DNA from 2 places in the Janthinobacterium sp. SUN206 genome. Region 1 is predicted to be linked to the other one. Evidence: predicted binding sites of a transcription regulator. Region 1 holds the regulator's gene; the other holds the start of a gene.

Region 1 (4,491 bases):
GATGGAAAATTCCAACAGCGGCACCAGCACCGCCGATGGCGGCAGCGTGCGCATGGTGATCCAGCCGAAGACCAAGGCGCCGGCAGCGGAGAAAGCGCCGGCCACGCCCGCGCCAGGAAAGAAATAATGGAAAATACACGTTGCGGCAGCACCCTGATCGTTCGCGGGCTGCAAAAAACCTATGGCAAGCGGCAAGTCGTGCATGATGTCTCGCTGCAAGTCGAATGCGGCGAAGTGGTGGGCTTGCTGGGCCCGAACGGCGCCGGCAAGACCACCTCGTTCTATATGATCGTCGGCCTGGTGCCGTCCGATGGCGGCAGCATCGATATCAGCGGCGTGGATATCTCCAGCCTGCCGATCCACCGCCGCGCGCAGATGGGCCTGTCCTACCTGCCGCAGGAAGCGTCCGTCTTCCGCAAGCTGACGGTGGAAGACAATATCCGCGCCGTGCTGGAAATCCAGACCGTCGAAGGCCGCCCGCTGACGAAGGCCGAGATCGAGGAGCGGCTGGATAAATTGCTGGCCGACCTGCAGATTGAAAAGCTGCGCGAGAACCAGGCGCTGTCCCTGTCCGGTGGCGAACGCCGCCGCGTGGAAATCGCCCGCGCGCTGGCCACCGATCCCCGTTTCGTGCTGCTCGACGAGCCGTTCGCCGGCGTCGATCCGATCGCCGTGATCGAGATCCAGCGCATCGTGCGTTTCTTGAAGGAGCGCAATATCGGCGTGCTGATTACCGATCATAATGTGCGTGAGACGCTGGGTATTTGCGACCGCGCCTACATCATCAACCAGGGCTCGGTGCTGGCGTCGGGACGCCCCGACGACATCATTGCGAACGAGTCGGTACGCCGGGTCTATCTGGGCGAACACTTCCGCATGTAAGCCAATGAAACAATCATTGCAGCTGCGCACTTCGCAGCACCTGGCACTGACGCCGCAGTTGCAGCAATCGATACGCCTGTTGCAATTGTCTACCCTGGAATTGCACCAGGAACTCGAGCAATTGCTGACGGACAATCCCTTGCTCGAACGCCTCGACGATCCGCTCGACCGTTCGCTGCGCCTGCTGTCCGACGGGGCCTTGAGCTCCACGGCCGCGCCGGCCGAAGCGCCGCCCCAGCCGCCAGGCCAGGAGGCGCCCGCGGCGCCGGCCGAAGGGGAAGCGTTTGACGGCGAGGGGGGCGACAGCCCGGCCGCCGCGGACGGCGGCGACAGCGACTGGAGCGAGGCGAGCCGGGGGAAGGCGCCCGACGACGACGATTCGCGTCCGCAATTGGAGGCCCATCACTGCACCCTGCGCGAACACCTGATGGAGCAGATGCGCGTGACGGTGCTCGAATTGCGCGACCGCGCGCTGGTCGAGCTGATCATCGACGCGCTCGACGACAATGGCTACCTGGAAGAGTCGCTCGACGACATCCTGGCGCGCCTGCCGGAAGAGCTGGAAATCGACGCCGACGAGATGCGCACGGCCTTGTCGCTGCTGCAAAGTTTCGATCCGCCGGGCGTGGGCGCGCGCAACGCGTCCGAATGCCTGGCCCTGCAAATCAAGCGCTTGCCGCACATCGCCATGGTGACGCGGCGCATGGCCCTCGTCATCGTGGAAAAGCACCTGGCCTGGTTTGCCCAGCGCGATTTCAACAAGTTGAAAAAAGCCCTCGATTGCGACGATGAAGACTTGCGCGAAGCGCAGACGGTGATTCGCCAGTGCAATCCGCATCCGGGCGCCGTGTTCGCCTCGGACGTGTCCGATTACGTGGTGCCCGACGTCGTCGTCAAGCGCGCGCGCAATGGCTGGCAAGTCACCCTGAACAACGACGTCATGCCGCGCCTGCGCGTCAACGCCATGTACGCCAACTTGCTCAAGCAGGGCAAGGGGGAGGGCGCCATGGGCGCACAGTTGCAGGAAGCCAAGTGGCTGATCAAGAATATGCGCCAGCGCTTCGACACGATCCTGCGCGTGGCGCAGGCGATAGTAGAAAGACAAAAGAACTTTTTCTCGCATGGGGCCGTTGCCATGCGCCCCCTTGTGCTCCGTGAAATAGCTGATACACTGGGTTTACACGAGAGTACTATCTCGCGGGTAACAACTCAAAAGTACATGCTGACCCCGCACGGCATGTTCGAGTTGAAATATTTCTTTGGTAGCCACGTCGCCACCGAAGCGGGGGGCGAAGCGTCATCGACGGCGATACGGGCATTGATCGTGCAACTGACAGGAGCAGAAGACCCTAAAAATCCTTTATCCGACAGTAAGATTGCGGACATGCTGGGGGAACAAGGCATGGTGATTGCGCGACGTACTGTTGCCAAATACCGGGAAGCATTAAAAATTCCGCCAGTGAGCCTGCGTAAGTGTTTGTAAGTTTTTTTCGGTTCCTCTGCGGGCCGGATAGGATGGACCGCACGAACCCGATCATCTTTAGGAGTGTGTATGAATCTCACCATCAGCGGACATCATCTCGAAGTGACACCAGCCATCCGTGAATACGTACAAACGAAGCTGGAGCGCGTGAAACGTCATTTCGATCAAGTCATCGATATCGCCGTGATTCTGACCGTGGATAACCTCAAAGAGAAAGAAAAACGTCAAAAGGCTGAAGTCAACCTGCGTTTGAGCGGCAAGACTGTCTATGTGGAAAGCTTGGCGCACGACCTGTACGCCGCGATCGATACGCTGATCGACAAGCTCGATAGGCAAGTGATGAAATACAAAACCAAAGTGCAAGGGCACGGTAAAGAGGCGATCAAGCATCTGCCAGACAACTCCGAGGAAGAAGCCGTCGTCGCCGTCTAAGGCCACCCGCTTCCAGCAGTTGTGATCAACTAAGGGCGCACATTGCGCCCTTTTTTGCGCCCAGCGGAACGCAATGTTCCCCGCGCAGGCATTAGAATATTCGCACTTTCACTTCTTTCCTGCCTGCCATGAGCGACTTCGTCCAGACTTCCATCCGCAACCGCACCGGGCACATCGTGCTCGACCGTCCGAAAGCCTTGAATTCCCTGTCGCTGGAGATGGTGCGCGCCCTGAGCGCGGCCCTGCTGGCCTGGCGCGACGATCCGCAGGTGGACGCCGTCGTGATCCGCTCCAGCAGCGACAAGGCCCTGTGCGCCGGCGGCGACATCCGTTTCTTTTACGATGCGGGTCTGGCCACGCCGCAAGGCGGCAGCGCCTTGCTGGAAGATTTCTTTACGGAAGAATATGCTTTAAATCATTTAATTCATTTCTACCCGAAACCGTATATCGCCGTGATGGATGGCGTGGTGATGGGCGGCGGCATGGGCGTGGCGCAAGCCGGGCCAGGCAACCGCTTGCGCATCGTGACGGGCCGCACGCGCATGGCCATGCCGGAAGTCAATATCGGCCTGTTCCCGGACGTGGGCGGCAGTTATTTCCTGTCCCGCCTGGCTGGCCAGCTGGGCCTGTACCTGGGCTTGACGGGCTTGACGATCAACGCGGCCGACGCCCTGTACACGGGCCTGGCCGATGTCTACCTGCCCGAAGCGCAGATGGGGGCGCTGCTGGACCTGTTTGAATCGACGCCGGGCGAGGCCTTGCCGGTGGCCATCAAGGCGCTGGCGGCGCCATTCCAGGCCGAGGCAGGCGCTTCTCCCCTGGCCACGGCACGCGCAGCGCTGGACCGCCATTTCAGTGCGGGTTCGGTGGCGGCCATCATGGCCTCGCTGGCGCTGGACGACAGTGCGTTCGCCGCCAAGGCGCTGGCGGCCATGCGCCTGCGCTCGCCCTTGATGATGTCGGTGACCCTGGAATTGCTGCAGCGGGGCGCCCACCTGGGCGTGGCCGATTGCCTGCGCCTGGAGCGCACGGTGGTACGCCATAATTTCGAACATGGCGAAGTGCTCGAGGGCGTGCGCGCGCTGGTGGTCGACAAGGACAATGCGTCCCGCTGGAACCCCGCCAGCCTGGACGAAGTCGACGCGGCCATGGTGGCGCGCTTCTTTGCCCCCGTCTGGCCGGCCGCTGCGCATCCGCTGCGCCACCTCGATTAACTAGCTGCGCTCGCGGTGGCGCAGTACCACGCGCTCGTTGGGGCCGAAATATTGCGCCAGCCGCTCCGCCATGTACACGGAGCGGTGCTGGCCGCCCGTGCAACCGAGGGCCACCGTCAGGTAGCTGCGGTTGTCGGACTTGAATGATGGCAACCATTTCTCGATGAAGGCGCGGATGTCGGCCAGCAGTTCCAGCGCGCTGGGCTGCGCGTCGAGGAAGGCGATCACGGGCGCGTCGCGTCCGTCGAGGGGGCGCAAGGCGAGGTCGTAATAGGGATTCGGCAAGGCCCGCACGTCGAAGACGAAATCGGCGTCCAGCGGCACGCCCAGCTTGAAGGCGAACGATTCGAAGAACAGGGTCAGCGGCGCGCGTTCGGAGGCGACGATATCCTTGATCCAGGCACGCAGCTTGTTGGCGCTCAGTTCCGACGTGTCGATCACATGGCCCAGCTGTTCGATGGCCGACAGGCGTTCGCGCTC
Region 2 (4,491 bases), on a different contig from region 1:
TCCGGCATGAACAGGGTGTCGCCGACAAACACGGCGTCGCCGATCTGGTACGCCAGGTCGGCCGGCGTGTGGCCGGGCACATGCAGCGCGCGCACTTCCAATGCGCCGATATGGAATACCTGGTCGGGCGCGAACAGCTGGTCGAACTGCGAGCCGTCGGCCTTGGCCGCACCCTGGTGGTAGACGGCGGCGAAGGCCTGCTGCACCGTCTGGATGGCGGCGCCGATGGCCACGTCGCCGCCCAGCTGCTGCTGCAGGTAGGGCGCGGCGGACAGGTGATCCGCATGCGCATGGGTTTCCAGCAGCCAGCGGCACTGCAAGCCGTGCTCGCGCACGAAGGCGATCACCTTGTCGGCCGAGGCGGTGGATGTGCGGCCCGCCTTGGGATCGTAGTCGAGCACGGAATCGATGATGGCGCAGTCCCGCCCATCGGCCTCATACACGATATAGGTGACGGTGGCGGTGGCGGGATCGAAGAAAGCTTGGATTTGTGGAGTCATCACGGCGGCAAGGGAGGGCAATGGGCGGACAGGGAATGGCATTATATCGCCAGAGTTCGCTAAAAAAATGTTGCAAATTAACATTTAACATGCGAAAAACAGATAAGGAAGCAGGCATGCGGCCGTCACAGCCGTGCGCACCCCGGCGCTTGCAGCATGGTAACCTCATTCTTCCAAGGAGGAATTCATGAACGATATCACTGCACGCAGCGAACAGTACCGCGGTTTTACGATTTCCGTGACCCCGCAAAAGGATAACGACGATTTATGGGATTTTACCTACCGCCTGCAGCGCGAAGGCGAGCCGGAAGCGCAGGCGATCACGCGCAGCCGCACCCTGGGCGGCTACGCGGCCCCCGAAACGGCTTGCACGGCGGGCCTGCAAGTGGCCAGGACGGAAGTCGATAATCTGCTGCGCCCTTGAGCCAGCGTAAATCGTTTAGCCCGAAAGTGAGCCTGACCACGGCTGGCGCGTGAAACACGTCGCTGCCAGCCGCGCTTCATGCTACGATTTCCACTATTGAGTCAGTCACGAAGGAGGCACCCATGGATAGCAGTTCTAAAATTCACTATAAAGGCTGGGAAATCGTTCCCTTGGCCGTGCCCACCACCGACGGCAAATGGTCGGCCAGTTGCGACATCGAGCGCGCCACGGCCGAAGGCCTGGAAGTATTCGAAGGCTCGACCATGCAATTCGTGCGCGACGACGAGGAGGGCGCCATTGCCGCCGCCTGCGAAGAAGCCGTGCGCCAGATCGACAACATCATCGCCAACCCGCTGGTGCGGCTGGCCTAGTTCTTTACTCTTTCAGTGTTCCCGCAGCCGGCATCCGCCGGCTGTTTTTTTTGCGCGCGACCGGCGGCGCCTGTGCCTGCCCCCATCTTTTCAGTCAGCGGTGTTGCATGTTTCAATGCTATGTTTCAAAATGAAATTATGAAGCGATAATGAAACATCGCACAGGACAAACGTGACATCGTTGTTCCCTGGCGTGACAGTCCCGGAGCAGCGCTGGCTGGCCCCTTGTCGCCTGTTTTCACTCTGCCGTCACGTGTTTTTCGCCAGGCCGCGTCGGCCTGGCACGGCATTTGCAATACTGATGTTCATAGCCACTCCGTGAAACATTCGGGACCATCCGAAACCCATAAGGTGAACACATGACTCAATACTCCGCAGGTGCCGCATTCCGCAAGGCCGTCCAGGAAGAATCCCCGTTGCAAGTCGTCGGCGCCATCAACGCCAACCACGCCTTGCTGGCCAAGCGCGCCGGCTATAAAGCCATCTACCTGTCCGGCGGCGGCGTCGCGGCCGGCTCGCTGGGCTTGCCCGACCTGGGTATTTCCAGCCTGGACGACGTGCTGACCGACATCCGCCGCATCACCGACGTGTGCGACCTGCCGCTGCTGGTCGACGCCGACACGGGCTTCGGTTCTTCCGCCTTCAACGTGGCGCGCACGGTGAAATCGATGATCAAGTTCGGCGCGGCCGGCCTGCACATCGAAGACCAGGTGGGTGCCAAGCGCTGCGGCCACCGTCCGGGCAAGGAAATCGTGAGCAAGGAAGAAATGGTCGACCGCATCAAGGCGGCTGTCGATGCGCGCACGGACCCGAACTTCGTCATCATGGCGCGCACCGATGCGCTGGCCGTCGATGGCCTGGAAGCGGCGCTGGAACGCGCCGTCGCCTGCGTCGAAGCGGGCGCCGACATGATCTTCCCGGAAGCCATCACGGACCTGGACATGTACGCCACGTTCGCCAAGGCCGTCAACGTACCGATTTTGGCCAATATCACGGAATTCGGTGCCACGCCGCTGTTCACCCTGGACGAACTGCGCAGCGCCCACGTGGGCCTGGCCCTGTATCCGCTGTCGGCCTTCCGCGCCATGAACAAGGCGGCGGAAAACGTCTACCAGGCGCTGCGCCGCGACGGCACGCAAAAGAACGTCGTCGACACCATGCAGACGCGCATGGAGCTGTATGAATCGATCAATTATCACGATTTCGAGCAAAAGCTCGATGCGCTGTTCGCCGCGCAAAAGAAATAAGTAAAGAAAAGTAAAGAAGCAGGGGCCGCATGCCGGCCCCGCAGTGATGCAACCGAGACTAGTCAATTTTTGGAGAAATCAATGAACGCACCGCAAGCCGCCACTTTCAAGCCTAAAAAATCCGTCGCCCTGTCCGGCGTCACCGCCGGCAATACGGCGCTGTGCTCGGTCGGCAAGACCGGCAACGATTTGCATTACCGCGGCTATGACATCCTGGACGTGGCCGACAGCTGCGAGTTCGAGGAAATCGCCTACCTGCTGGTGCACGGCAAGCTGCCGACAGCCGCTGAACTGAAAGGCTACAAGGCCAAGTTGAAATCGCTGCGCGGCTTGCCGTCGGCAGTGAAACTGGCGCTGGAAGCGCTGCCGGCCGCCGCCCACCCGATGGACGTGATGCGCACGGGCGTGTCCGTGCTGGGCTGCACCCTGCCGGAAAAAGACGACCATAACGCCCCGGGCGCGCGCGACATCGCCGACCGTCTGATGGCGTCGTTCGGCTCCATGCTGCTGTACTGGTACCACTACAGCCATAACGGCAAGCGCATCGAAGTGGAAACGGACGACGACTCGATCGGCGGCCACTTCCTGCACCTGCTGCACGGCGAAAAACCATCGGCGTCGTGGGAAAAAGCCATGCACACCTCGCTGATCCTGTACGCGGAACACGAATTCAACGCCTCGACCTTCACCAGCCGGGTCATCGCCGGCACGGGCTCGGACATCCACTCGGCCATCACGGGCGCCATCGGCGCGCTGCGCGGCCCGAAACACGGCGGCGCGAACGAAGTGGCGCTGGATATCCAGAAACGCTACGACAACGCCGATGAAGCGGAAGCGGACATTCGCGAACGCGTGGCCAACAAGGAAGTGGTGATCGGCTTCGGTCACCCCGTCTACACGATTTCCGATCCGCGCAATAAAGTCATCAAGGAAGTGGCCCGTTCGCTGTCGCAGGAAGCCGGTTCCACGAAAATGTTCGACATCGCCGAGCGCCTGGAGACGGTCATGTGGGAAATCAAGAACATGTTCCCGAACCTGGACTGGTTCTCGGCCGTGTCGTACCACATGATGGGCGTGCCGACGGCGATGTTTACGCCGCTGTTCGTCATCTCGCGCACGTCGGGCTGGGCTGCCCACATCATCGAGCAGCGCATCGACAACAAGATCATCCGCCCGAGCGCCAACTACGTGGGTCCGGAAGACCTGGAATTCGTGCCGATCAAGGACCGCAAATAATGAGCACCAACATGAACACCTTGCACCGCAAATCCTTGCCGGGCACCCAGCTAGACTACTTCGACACGCGTGCCGCCGTCGATGCGATCCAGCCAGGCGCCTACGCCACCTTGCCCTACACCTCGCGCGTGCTGGCGGAAAACCTCGTGCGCCGCTGCGACCCGGCGACCCTGAACGCTTCGCTGAGCCAATTTATCGAACGCCGCCGCGACCTGGACTTCCCGTGGTTCCCCGCGCGCGTCGTCTGCCATGACATCCTGGGCCAGACGGCCCTGGTCGACCTGGCCGGCTTGCGCGACGCCATCGCGGCCCAGGGCGGCGACCCGGCCCTCGTCAACCCCGTCGTGCCGACGCAGCTGGTGGTGGACCACTCGCTGGCCGTCGAATGCGGCGGTTTCGACCCCGACGCCTTCGCCAAGAACCGCGCCATCGAAGACCGCCGCAACGAAGACCGTTTCGACTTCATCGACTGGACCAAGAAGGCTTTTAAAAACGTCGATGTGATTCCGCCGGGCAACGGCATCTTGCACCAGATCAATCTTGAGCGCATGTCGCCCGTGATCCAGGTACAAAATGGTGTAGCCTATCCCGATACGCTGGTGGGCACGGATTCGCACACGCCGATGGTCGATGCGCTGGGCGTGATCGCCATCGGCGTGGGCGGCCTGGAAGCGGAAAGCGTGATGCTGGGCCGCGCCTCGTGGATGCGCCTG

Evidence for each region. Region 1 encodes sigma-54, which starts transcription at its own class of promoters, with help from an activator protein. Its sites were predicted from a motif close to TGGCANGNAANCTGCTTT; they were not measured.
Region 2: the regulator sigma-54 is predicted to act here: its motif matches at 1,575-1,592, upstream of prpB (methylisocitrate lyase).

Annotation. Positions count from the first base shown of each region.
Region 1 is NZ_JAPWIB010000003.1:608,339-612,829, forward strand. It holds gene lptA (lipopolysaccharide transport periplasmic protein LptA) at 1-127, shown strand, start outside; gene lptB (LPS export ABC transporter ATP-binding protein) at 127-882, shown strand; gene O3300_RS19725 (RNA polymerase factor sigma-54) at 887-2,365, shown strand; gene hpf (ribosome hibernation-promoting factor, HPF/YfiA family) at 2,435-2,797, shown strand; gene O3300_RS19735 (enoyl-CoA hydratase/isomerase family protein) at 2,926-4,011, shown strand; gene rapZ (RNase adapter RapZ) at 4,012-4,491, opposite strand, start outside.
Region 2 is NZ_JAPWIB010000001.1:1,502,798-1,507,288, reverse strand. It holds gene O3300_RS06735 (MBL fold metallo-hydrolase) at 1-500, opposite strand, end outside; gene O3300_RS06730 (hypothetical protein) at 688-924, shown strand; gene O3300_RS06725 (hypothetical protein) at 1,047-1,295, shown strand; gene prpB (methylisocitrate lyase) at 1,655-2,542, shown strand; gene prpC (2-methylcitrate synthase) at 2,624-3,778, shown strand; gene acnD (Fe/S-dependent 2-methylisocitrate dehydratase AcnD) at 3,790-4,491, shown strand, end outside.